DNA from 3 places in the Blautia sp. CAG:257 genome. Region 3 is predicted to be linked to each of the others. Evidence: a T-box and tRNA genes for the amino acid it is inferred to sense, from the RefSeq annotation. Region 3 holds a T-box; the other regions hold tRNA genes.

Region 1 (3,280 bases), on a different contig from region 3:
TCTTCTCTTCCCTGAAGATCAGGAAGCTCTACCGGAATCCTTCTGTCAAAACGTCCCGGACGAAGAAGGGCCGGGTCAAGGGAATCCGGTCTGTTGGTAGCTGCCAGAATTACCACACCCTTAGAGCCGTCAAAACCATCCATCTCTGTCAGAAGCTGGTTAAGAGTCTGCTCACGCTCATCATTTCCGCCGGAAAATCCCGCGCCGTCACGTTTTTTACCAATGGTATCGATCTCATCGATAAACACGATACAGGGAGCCTTTTCATTGGCCTGCTTAAACAGATCACGAACCTTGGCAGCGCCCATACCTACAAACATTTCCACAAACTCAGAACCGGAAATAGAGAAAAACGGAACCTCCGCTTCGCCGGCAACTGCCTTGGCAAGAAGAGTCTTTCCTGTTCCGGGAGGGCCTACAAGAAGAGCGCCCTTTGGCATAGAAGCGCCGATTTCCGTATATTTCTGAGGATTGTGCAGATAATCCACGATTTCTGTCAGAAGCTCTTTTGCCTCATCCTCTCCTGCAACATCGGAAAATTTGATCCCTGTAGAAGATTTTACATATACTTTTGCGTTGCTTTTTCCAAAGGACATGGCGCCTCCGGGGCCGCCGTTTCCCATAGAAGACATCATTTTCCTGCTGAGCCAGCGTCCCAGGAAAATAAAAATTCCAATCGGGATCACATAGCTTAAGATCAGAGTAAAGAAAATGGACGGACTTTCCGGAAGTACCTCATCCATTACAACATCTGCCTCCAACAGACGATTTACAAGATCAGGATCATCCATCTGAACAGTCTTGCAGGTCAGTGTATTTCCTGTTTTCGGAGATTTTACCTCATAATAAATGTAGCCCTCTTCAATAGTCGCCCGGGTTACATTGCCCTTTTCCACACTTTTAATAAAAGTGGAATAATCTGTTTTTTCAATACTTCTCTCCTGAATAGCAGGCACAACCAGAATATTCAGAAGAACGATAATGACACCTACAATAATATAATATACATAAAGAGGTCTCTTGGTAGGCGTTTTACCAGGTTTTTTGTCGCCTAAATTCATATATTGTCTATCCTCCATCCCCGTTACATCATATCGGAATCACTTATCAGTATCTCCCAATATGTGCAAAGTTATTTACCTGATGTAACATACCACCTTTTCCGTCTGATTTCAATGTACTTCCTGTGAAATATTATTAATTTTTCATAAAAAAGAGTTTGGGATGTGCCGGATAGCCTCTGCAAACTGCTTTTCCGGTATTTAACTGCCAATCTGCCGTTTATGTTGCTGTTCACTCCGTTTATACCACCCCGGGTAACCGGTGTGTCATTTAAAGGACCTCATTTAAAGGACGGCATCTTTAAAATTTTTCTTGCAGAATTCTGTCTTTTGTGTTAATATAATTATCGGTTCATGTGCCGCTGTGGCGGAATTGGCAGACGCACTTGACTCAAAATCAAGCGGGTAACACCGTGCCGGTTCGAGTCCGGCCAGCGGCATTTGATAAAAAGAGAACGTATATTTCATTTTCGAAATGTACGTTCTCTTTTTCGTTGATTCTGTACTGAAACAGTTTCAATCCTCACCACAGCAGCAATCTTGTTATTACAGCAATGGATTCCTCTGTTTTGTAAAGCTTATTTTTTCATGACTGTTTTTCTTACAAATAAAAAACCGGTTTTTCTTCCTGTCCCCATCTGTTTCCCTTCAGATTCCCAGGGCAATCTCCATCATCTGAGAAAAGGAAGTCTGTCTCTCCTGAGCAGAAAGCGCCTCCTTTTTAAAAATATGATCGGAAATCGTCAGAATACCCAGAGCTTTCTTTCCTGCTCTTGCAGCATTCATATAAAGAGCCGCGCATTCCATTTCCGTACATAATACCCCCATGCTTCTCCATGCCGGAGCAGCAGCCGGATCTTCATTATAAAACAGATCTGAGGACAGCACGTTTCCCACATGGACAGGGATCTTTAATTCATGGGCTTTTTTTACTGCTTTATCCAGAAGCCCGTAGTCTGCCGTAGGCGCAAAAGTTCCCGGAAGGCAGTACTGATGAGCATAGGAGGAATCTGTACAGGCGCCAATAGCCAGAACCACATCTCTTACATTCACATGATCCTGAAGGGCTCCTGCGGACCCAATGCGAATGATCTCATCTACATCATAAAAATGAAACAGCTCATAGCTGTAAATACCCATGGAAGGCATTCCCATTCCGGCTCCCATAACAGAAATCTCCTGTCCATGATAAGTTCCTGTATAGCCCAGCATGTTTCTCACTGTATTAAAGCAGACCGGAGCTTCCAGATAAGTTTCTGCAATATATTTTGCCCGCAAAGGATCTCCCGGCATCAGAACTCTCCTGGCAATATCTCCTTTTTGCGCGGCATTATGCGGTGTTGGTATACTCATAGCTGTCCCTCCTTTTTTATATAAATCATATGCTTATTTTCGGTGGTCTTCCCGGATCAGCTGCCGGATCGCCCGGATTCCGACTCTCACAGCCATATCCGTGTCATAAATCAGAGGATTATCCATTCCCCTCTTTGCCCTCTCCTGATTTCCCAGAGCCAGAAAAGCTGCTCCGCAGCGAACCCTAAGATAATTTGCAACTATAAAAAGCGCAGCTGATTCCATTTCTGAGGCAAGGCATCCCAGCCGCAGCCATGCCTCCCATTTGTTCTGCAGCTCATAACTGACAGGCTTTATCTCCGGAGAATGTTGTCCGTAAAAAGAATCCTTACTCTGTACCACCCCTGTGTGAAACGTACAGCCAAGCTCTTCTGCAGCAGAGGCCAGCGCATTTGTCACATGAAAATCCGGTACTGCCGGAAATTCAATGGGCGCATATTCTTTGCTGGTTCCTTCCATACGTACAGCTCCGGTAGCGACTACAATATCGCCGCCTTTTACTGTCAGCTCCATTCCGCCGCAGGTACCTACTCTGATAAAAGTATCTGCTCCGCACTCCACCAGTTCCTCCATTGCAATGGCAGCAGAAGGCCCTCCGATTCCGGTGGAAGTAACGCTGACTTTTTCTCCGTCCAGATATCCCGTATAAGTGACAAACTCTCTGTTATTTGCGATCAGAACCGGATCATCAAAATACTTCGCTATGGAAGCGCAGCGTCCCGGATCTCCCGGCAGGATCACATACCTTCCGATTTCTCCTGCAGCCACCTGGATATGGTAGGCTTTTCCATCTGTTGAATATACCATAAAATCCCTCCTTACTTATATCCGGCAGTTTGCTCTTTTTATTCTGTCCAAAACTTTGT
Region 2 (3,280 bases), on a different contig from region 3:
TTACAGATGGAGGAAAGGAACGTCCCTGTGGTGACATTCTGTATTTTATTGATGTGGGTAACGGAGCAGAGGGGGAAGAGATTGTAATCCATGAGGACGAGGCAATGATCCGGCCTTCCAGCGGAGAGAGCAGTCTGAAATAAGTCTGTGTATAAATAAAGAATGAAAAGCATAAAATGCTGTAAAACTGTTGTTTGGAGAGCTGAATGAATCAGTTATATTCCCACAGAAAACGCAGCGGACTGAGAATGCAGCAGGAAGACACTTCCAGAGGCGGTCTGCAGGTAACGGTTCTTACAGAAGACGGAACAAGACCGGTAGAGGATGCGGTGGTAAGGATTTCCTATACAGGAGAACCGGACCGTACCGTGGAGGAGGTAAAAACAGATTCTTCAGGTCAGACGCCGGTTCTGGAGCTTAAGTCCCCTCCTCTGGAATACAGTATGGAGCCTTCAGAAGAACAGCCTTATGCCGAATATACCATTCAGATACAGGCAGAAGGATTTGAGAGAGAAGAGATCGCCGGAACAGAAGTTCTGCCGGATGTTCTTGCCCAGCAGCCTGTCAGACTGAGATTTCAGTCACGGCAAAGCTTTGACAGGATCGTGATCGGCCCCCATACGCTGTTTGCGGAATATCCGCCCAAAAATCCGGAAGCGGAGATCAAACCTGTCAATGAAACGGGAGAGATCGTTTTAAGCAAGGTTGTGATTCCGGAATATGTAATTGTCCATAACGGTCCGGTAGGAGATCAGTCGGCAGGAAATTATTATGTGCGTTATAAAGATTATATAAAAAATGTGGCAAGCAGTGAAATTTATGCCACCTGGCCGGACGATACCATACGGGCCAATGTTCTGGCTATTATGTCGTTTACTTTGAACAGGGTGTATACAGAATGGTACCGGAATAAAGGCTATGATTTTACCATTACCTCGTCAACCGCCTATGATCATAAATGGATTTACGGAAGAAATGTGTTTGACAGCATTTCCAGAATCGTAGATGAGCTGTTTGAAAATTATCTGTCCCGTCCGGATGTGCGTCAGCCGATTCTTACTCAGTACTGTGACGGACAGCGTGTACAGTGCAGGGACAGAGGCTGGATGACCCAGTGGGGCAGCAAGACCCTTGGAGATCAGGGCTATTCTCCCATAGAGATCCTTCGGTATTTTTACGGGGATGATATGTATATTAATGTGGCAGAAGAAGTTTCCGGAGTTCCGGCTTCCTGGCCCGGATATGATCTGGATATTGGGGCTACCGGGGCAAAGGTTCGGCAGCTTCAGGAGCAGATCAACACAATTTCCCAATCCTATCCGGCGGTTCCCTCTGTGAATGCAGACGGTATTTACGGACAGAGGACAGCAGATGCAGTACGGCGTTTTCAGGGGGTATTTGGTTTGCCTGAGACAGGGATCACCGATTATCCCACCTGGTATAAAATACAGGAGATCTATGTGGCGGTCAGCCGGATCGCGGAGCTGAACTGAGATAAATATTGTGAAAAAGCAAAACATTTGCGAAAAATAAAAAAATATAAAAAAGGTATTGACTTTGTCTGCTGGTTTTGATATACTACAATTCGTCGCGAGGGAGAAACAAAATAATCCCAAAGAAATGCGATATGCGGAAGTGTCGGAACTGGCAGACGAGCAAGACTAAGGATCTTGTAAGCATTGCGCTTGTGTGGGTTCAAGTCCCATCTTCCGCATTCACAGTAAAAACTGTGAAAAAAGTTATTGACAAATTTGTTGATGACTGATATACTAAAATCTGTCGCGAGGGAGAAACAAAATAATCCCGAAGAAATGCGATATGCGGAAGTGTCGGAACTGGCAGACGAGCAAGACTAAGGATCTTGTAAGCATTGCGCTTGTGTGGGTTCAAGTCCCATCTTCCGCATTCTGATTTAGAACTCTTGATATCACAGAGATTGATGTGATGTTAAGAGTTTTTTGCATACTGACAAGATCTTTTTAATAAGTCTGAGAGTTTACGAAGAACACGCAACAGCTAAATTTCCGCATAGTGGATTGATCCGACTCATACTTGTACTGGCGTAACCTTTCAGAATATTTCTGTTAACCACGAAGTAAATTTGTTATCCCACTAAACTTCTGGAAGTTTAAGGGGGTGATTCCGTTGGCAGGTACTAGGCATATAGTTTGAATTATGCTATAATTTTACCATATCAGATTCGGAGGTGAACTGCATGGACATTTTACCAGTAGAGAGTTTCAGTAAAACATACCTGGAACATTCTATTGTGATTCACAACTTTGTCATAAAAGTCGGATCGCAGATAAAAGACAGTTTATGTCGTGTGTTTGGAGATACCGTTCAATATGAATGGCGTGAAAACGACTACAAGGTTATTGTTCCGGATGTGTCTATAATCTGTAATATGAGAGACAGAAAGAACATTTCATTTACAGGGATACCACGTTTTGTTATGGAAGTGTTATCGGATTCCACAGAAAAATATGACCGTGGAGAAAAAATGCAGATATATGCCAAGGCAGGGATAGGAGAATACTGGATCGTAGACTGGCGTAAAAAGCAAGTGGAAATTTATTTGTTTGACTTTGATGAAAATGACATGGTATATCCATATTTGTATAAAACAGTTACAAGAGAAAATGCAGAAGAACTGGGAATTGTTATGTTTCCGAACCTTCAGATTACTTTTGATGAGCTGTTTGATATACCGGAGTTCTAATTTAAAAGTGAAATCCAAAGTATAAAAAATAATCTTTAAAGAACAGGATGAGGCCTGTTCTTTTTGCATACTGACAAGATCTTTTTAATAAGTCTGAGAGTTTATATAGTCTTGCCTGTTTAATAAACCCGTGTCGGGAAAAATCCATATGCTTATTTTTTTGAAAAAAAGAGGAATTTGAAGCTTTGTGTAGAATATAATTAATAAGAGGTATTTTGTCATTCTGTGGAGGAATTGCCTATGAATATAAGAGAAAGCATGGAAAAAAGGGAACTGGAGCTTTTAAGTCCCCATGCTTCCTTCAGTGTCCGGTCCAGGGGGCGGGAGAGGGAGGAAGAGGAATGTGATGTGCGCACGGTATTTCAGCGGGACAGAGACAGGATTCTTCACAGCAAGGCTTTTCGCAGGCTGAAGGATAAGACTCAGGTTTTTCTGGCGCCTCAGGGAGATCATTACAGAAACCGTCTCACTCATACACTGGAGGTTTCTCAGATTGCCCGTACCATTGCCAAGGCTCTCAGACTGAATGAGGATCTGGTGGAGGCCATTGCGCTGGGC
Region 3 (3,280 bases):
CAGCCAGTCAATGATCTTTTTCTTTGCTTCGGCTACTTCCAGTCCGTCCAGGAATCCGGAGTTTACCATTTTGCCTGTGGCAACGTCTGTAAAAGCTTCCTCCTGTACGTTTTCGCCGCCGGCTACTACTTCAATGATCGGAAGATTGAATTTTTTTGCAAATTCCCAGTCACGGGTATCATGAGCCGGTACTGCCATAATAGCGCCTGTTCCATAGCTCATCAGTACATAGTCGGAAACCCAGATGGGAATTTCTTTTCCGTTTACCGGATTGACTGCACAGATGCCGTCGATCTGAACACCTGTCTTGTCTTTTGCAAGCTCAGAACGCTCAAAATCAGATTTTCTGGCTGCCTGCTCCTGATATTCACGGATGGCATCCATGTTTTTGATCTCGTCTTTGTATTTTTCCAGCGCAGGATGCTCCGGAGAAACTACCATATAGGTTGCACCGAAAAGAGTGTCCGGTCTGGTGGTGTATACCGTAAGCTTGTCTTCTTTGCCTGCAATGGCAAAATCAACCTCTGCGCCCTGGCTCTTGCCGATCCAGTTTTTCTGAGAAACCTTTACACGTTCAATGTAATCTACATCGTTAAGGCCTTCCAGAAGCTTTTCTGCATAATCTGTGATCTTCAGCATCCACTGGCTTTTTACCTTGCGGACAACCGGAGAACCGCAGCGTTCGCAGACACCGTTGACAACCTCCTCGTTTGCAAGACCTACCTTACAAGAAGTACACCAGTTAATAGGCATTTCACTTTTATAAGCAAGTCCTGCCTTAAACAGTTTCAGGAAGATCCACTGTGTCCATTTGTAGTATTCCGGATCTGTGGTGTTTACTTCTCTGTCCCAGTCAAAGGAATATCCCAGAGAATGAAGCTGTTCTTTGAATCTCTTTACATTATTTGCAGTTACGATCTTCGGATGGATCTTATTCTTGATGGCATAGTTCTCTGTAGGAAGACCAAAAGCATCCCAGCCCATTGGATAGAGAACATTGTAGCCCTGCATTCTTCTTTTTCGCGCCACAATATCAAGAGCTGTATAAGGTCTCGGATGACCTACGTGAAGTCCCTGTCCTGACGGATAAGGAAACTCTACCAGAGCATAATATTTCGGTTTGCTGTAATCATCTGTTGCGGCAAAAGCTTTATTGTCATCCCAGACTTTCTGCCATTTTTTTTCGATCACCTTATGATTGTAAGGTACTGACATTGTTTTTTCCTCCCTTGTATAAATGGAATCGCATCCTGGCGGAGCATTTTTGTTTATCAGAAAAGTCCGTACAGCCTGTACTACTTTTGTGATAAATAAAAAAGCCTTTCATCTCCATAGTTAGAGACGAAAGGCTGAATTCCGTGGTACCACTCTAATTCACCGGATATCATCCGATGCACTCATTAAATCTGTAACGGGATTTCCCGTCCAAAGCTACTTTCAGTTCACTTCGGCAACTCCAGGGCGAGTTCAGAAATATCCTCTCCTGCCTTGCACCATCCGGCAGGTCTCTGAAAAAGGAAACATTTTCCTACTACTCCTCTTCTTCGTCTTTATCTTTAATAATTCTAACGATTCCCTGCAGGTTTGTCAAGAATTAAATTCTGCCTTTCCTTTTGAAAAGCTCTCAGTATTACATTCCTCGCCTCTTTCGCTTTTTCCCCGTCCATATTTTCCACCTGCTCCAGAGGATAGGATAAGCCCAGCTTATCGTACTTTACTTTGCCCATGGTGTGATAGGGAAGAACCTCCAGGCCTTTCAGATTGCGAAAACCGGCAAGCAGCTTTCCAAGATCCTGTAAATGTTTTTCATCATCTGTGATCCCCGGAACCACCACATGGCGGACGATCATTGGAATCCCTTTTTCTTCCAGAGCGCGGGCAAATTCCAGCACATGCTTCTGACCAAGACCTGTAAGGTTTTTATGACCTGTTTCATTGCTGTGCTTAAAATCCAAAAGCACCAGGTCAAGAACCTTAAAGAGCTGTTCAAACTTTTCCTGCCGCTCTTTGCGGTACATGATCCCTGAGGTGTCCAGACAGGTATGGATGCCCTGTTTTTTTGCCTTCTGAAAAAGCTCTGTCAGAAAATCAAGCTGCATAAGCGGTTCCCCGCCGGTGGCTGTGATTCCTCCGTTTTTATAAAAAACTTCATTCTTCTTATAGGCTTCCAGGATTTCCTCTGCAGTCATTTCCTTTCCTTCGCCCGTTTTCCAGGTATCCGGATTATGGCAGTACAGGCATCGCATGGGACAGCCCTGGAAAAACACTACAAAACGAACTCCGGGACCGTCAACGGTCCCGAAGCTCTCTGTAGAATGAATATATCCCTTATGGTTATATTCCTTTGCCATATGCTTACATTCCTTCATGGAAGGTTCTGGAAATAACCTCGTCCTGCTGCTCTTTTGTCAGCTTATTGAAGTTTACCGCATAGCCGGATACACGGACAGTCAGCTGCGGATATTTTTCCGGATGTGCCTGTGCATCCAGAAGGGTTTCTCTTGTAAAAACATTTACGTTCAGATGATGGCCGCCTTTTTCTGCATAACCGTCAAGTAAGTTTACCAGGTTGTCAATCTGTGCGTCGCTGATGTTCATAATTATTTCCTCCTGTTATATAAATGAATTCTGTAAAATCAGTTGCTGTTCACAGATCACTGTCCCACGGGCCGTTTTGGCAAATATATGCCAAAATCCCGGGATATACAGGACAAAATATCATCACCGAAGTAATTTGGAATGTATTTTGACCAGGCTACTGTGAACAAAGTAAACCTAAAATTATTCTGCTTCGTCTACGGAAAGATTTGGCTCGCAGCATGCGCAGTCCGGTTCCAGTGAAAAGCTTAAATCGTCAAGGCTGATGGAATCCAGCATTACCATATCCTCTTTTCCCAGAGCTCCCGGAATAATGGAGAAGGTGTTGGAAATTCCGTCCTGCGCCTCTTTAAACGGAAGCTTTGCAACAGAGCTTAAGGACGCTACTGCGCCGCAGCTGTCTCTTCCGTGCATGGGGTTTGCACCCGGGGCAAAAGGCTCTCCGGCCTTACGTCCGTCCGGTGTTGCTCCTGTGTTCTTGCCATATACTACGTTGGAAGTAATAGTAAGAATAGAGGTTGTCGGAATACCGCCGCGATAAGTCTGGGTTGTTCCCACATAATGCATAAAATCTTTTACGATCTTGTATGCGATCTCATCCACGCGATCGTCGTCATTTCCGTATTTCGGATAATCTCCCTCTACCTCAAAGTCCACAACAATGCCGTTTTCGTCACGGATG

What was found. A T-box is a leader RNA that pairs with one kind of tRNA and senses whether it is charged. The one in region 3 lies ahead of leuS (leucine--tRNA ligase), so its partner is inferred to be a tRNA-Leu.
Region 1: it encodes a tRNA-Leu, which carries the amino acid that the T-box ahead of leuS (leucine--tRNA ligase) is inferred to sense. The anticodon was not compared.
Region 2: it encodes a tRNA-Leu, which carries the amino acid that the T-box ahead of leuS (leucine--tRNA ligase) is inferred to sense. The anticodon was not compared.

The regions. Positions count from the first base shown of each region.
Region 1 covers NZ_HF999046.1:14,941-18,220, reverse strand. The annotation lists gene ftsH (ATP-dependent zinc metalloprotease FtsH) at 1-1,061, opposite strand, end outside; tRNA gene QVP40_RS06330 (tRNA-Leu) at 1,420-1,501, shown strand; gene deoD (purine-nucleoside phosphorylase) at 1,710-2,414, opposite strand; gene udp (uridine phosphorylase) at 2,448-3,221, opposite strand.
Region 2 covers NZ_HF999108.1:35,620-38,899, forward strand. The annotation lists gene QVP40_RS12040 (phosphodiester glycosidase family protein) at 1-143, shown strand, start outside; gene QVP40_RS12045 (peptidoglycan-binding protein) at 207-1,493, shown strand; tRNA gene QVP40_RS12050 (tRNA-Leu) at 1,630-1,714, shown strand; tRNA gene QVP40_RS12055 (tRNA-Leu) at 1,821-1,905, shown strand; gene QVP40_RS12060 (Uma2 family endonuclease) at 2,216-2,722, shown strand; gene QVP40_RS12065 (deoxyguanosinetriphosphate triphosphohydrolase) at 2,963-3,280, shown strand, end outside.
Region 3 covers NZ_HF998978.1:25,250-28,529, reverse strand. The annotation lists gene leuS (leucine--tRNA ligase) at 1-1,215, opposite strand, end outside; T-box leader at 1,335-1,554, opposite strand; gene pflA (pyruvate formate-lyase-activating protein) at 1,566-2,351, opposite strand; gene grcA3 (autonomous glycyl radical cofactor GrcA3) at 2,356-2,598, opposite strand; gene pflB (formate C-acetyltransferase) at 2,782-3,280, opposite strand, start outside.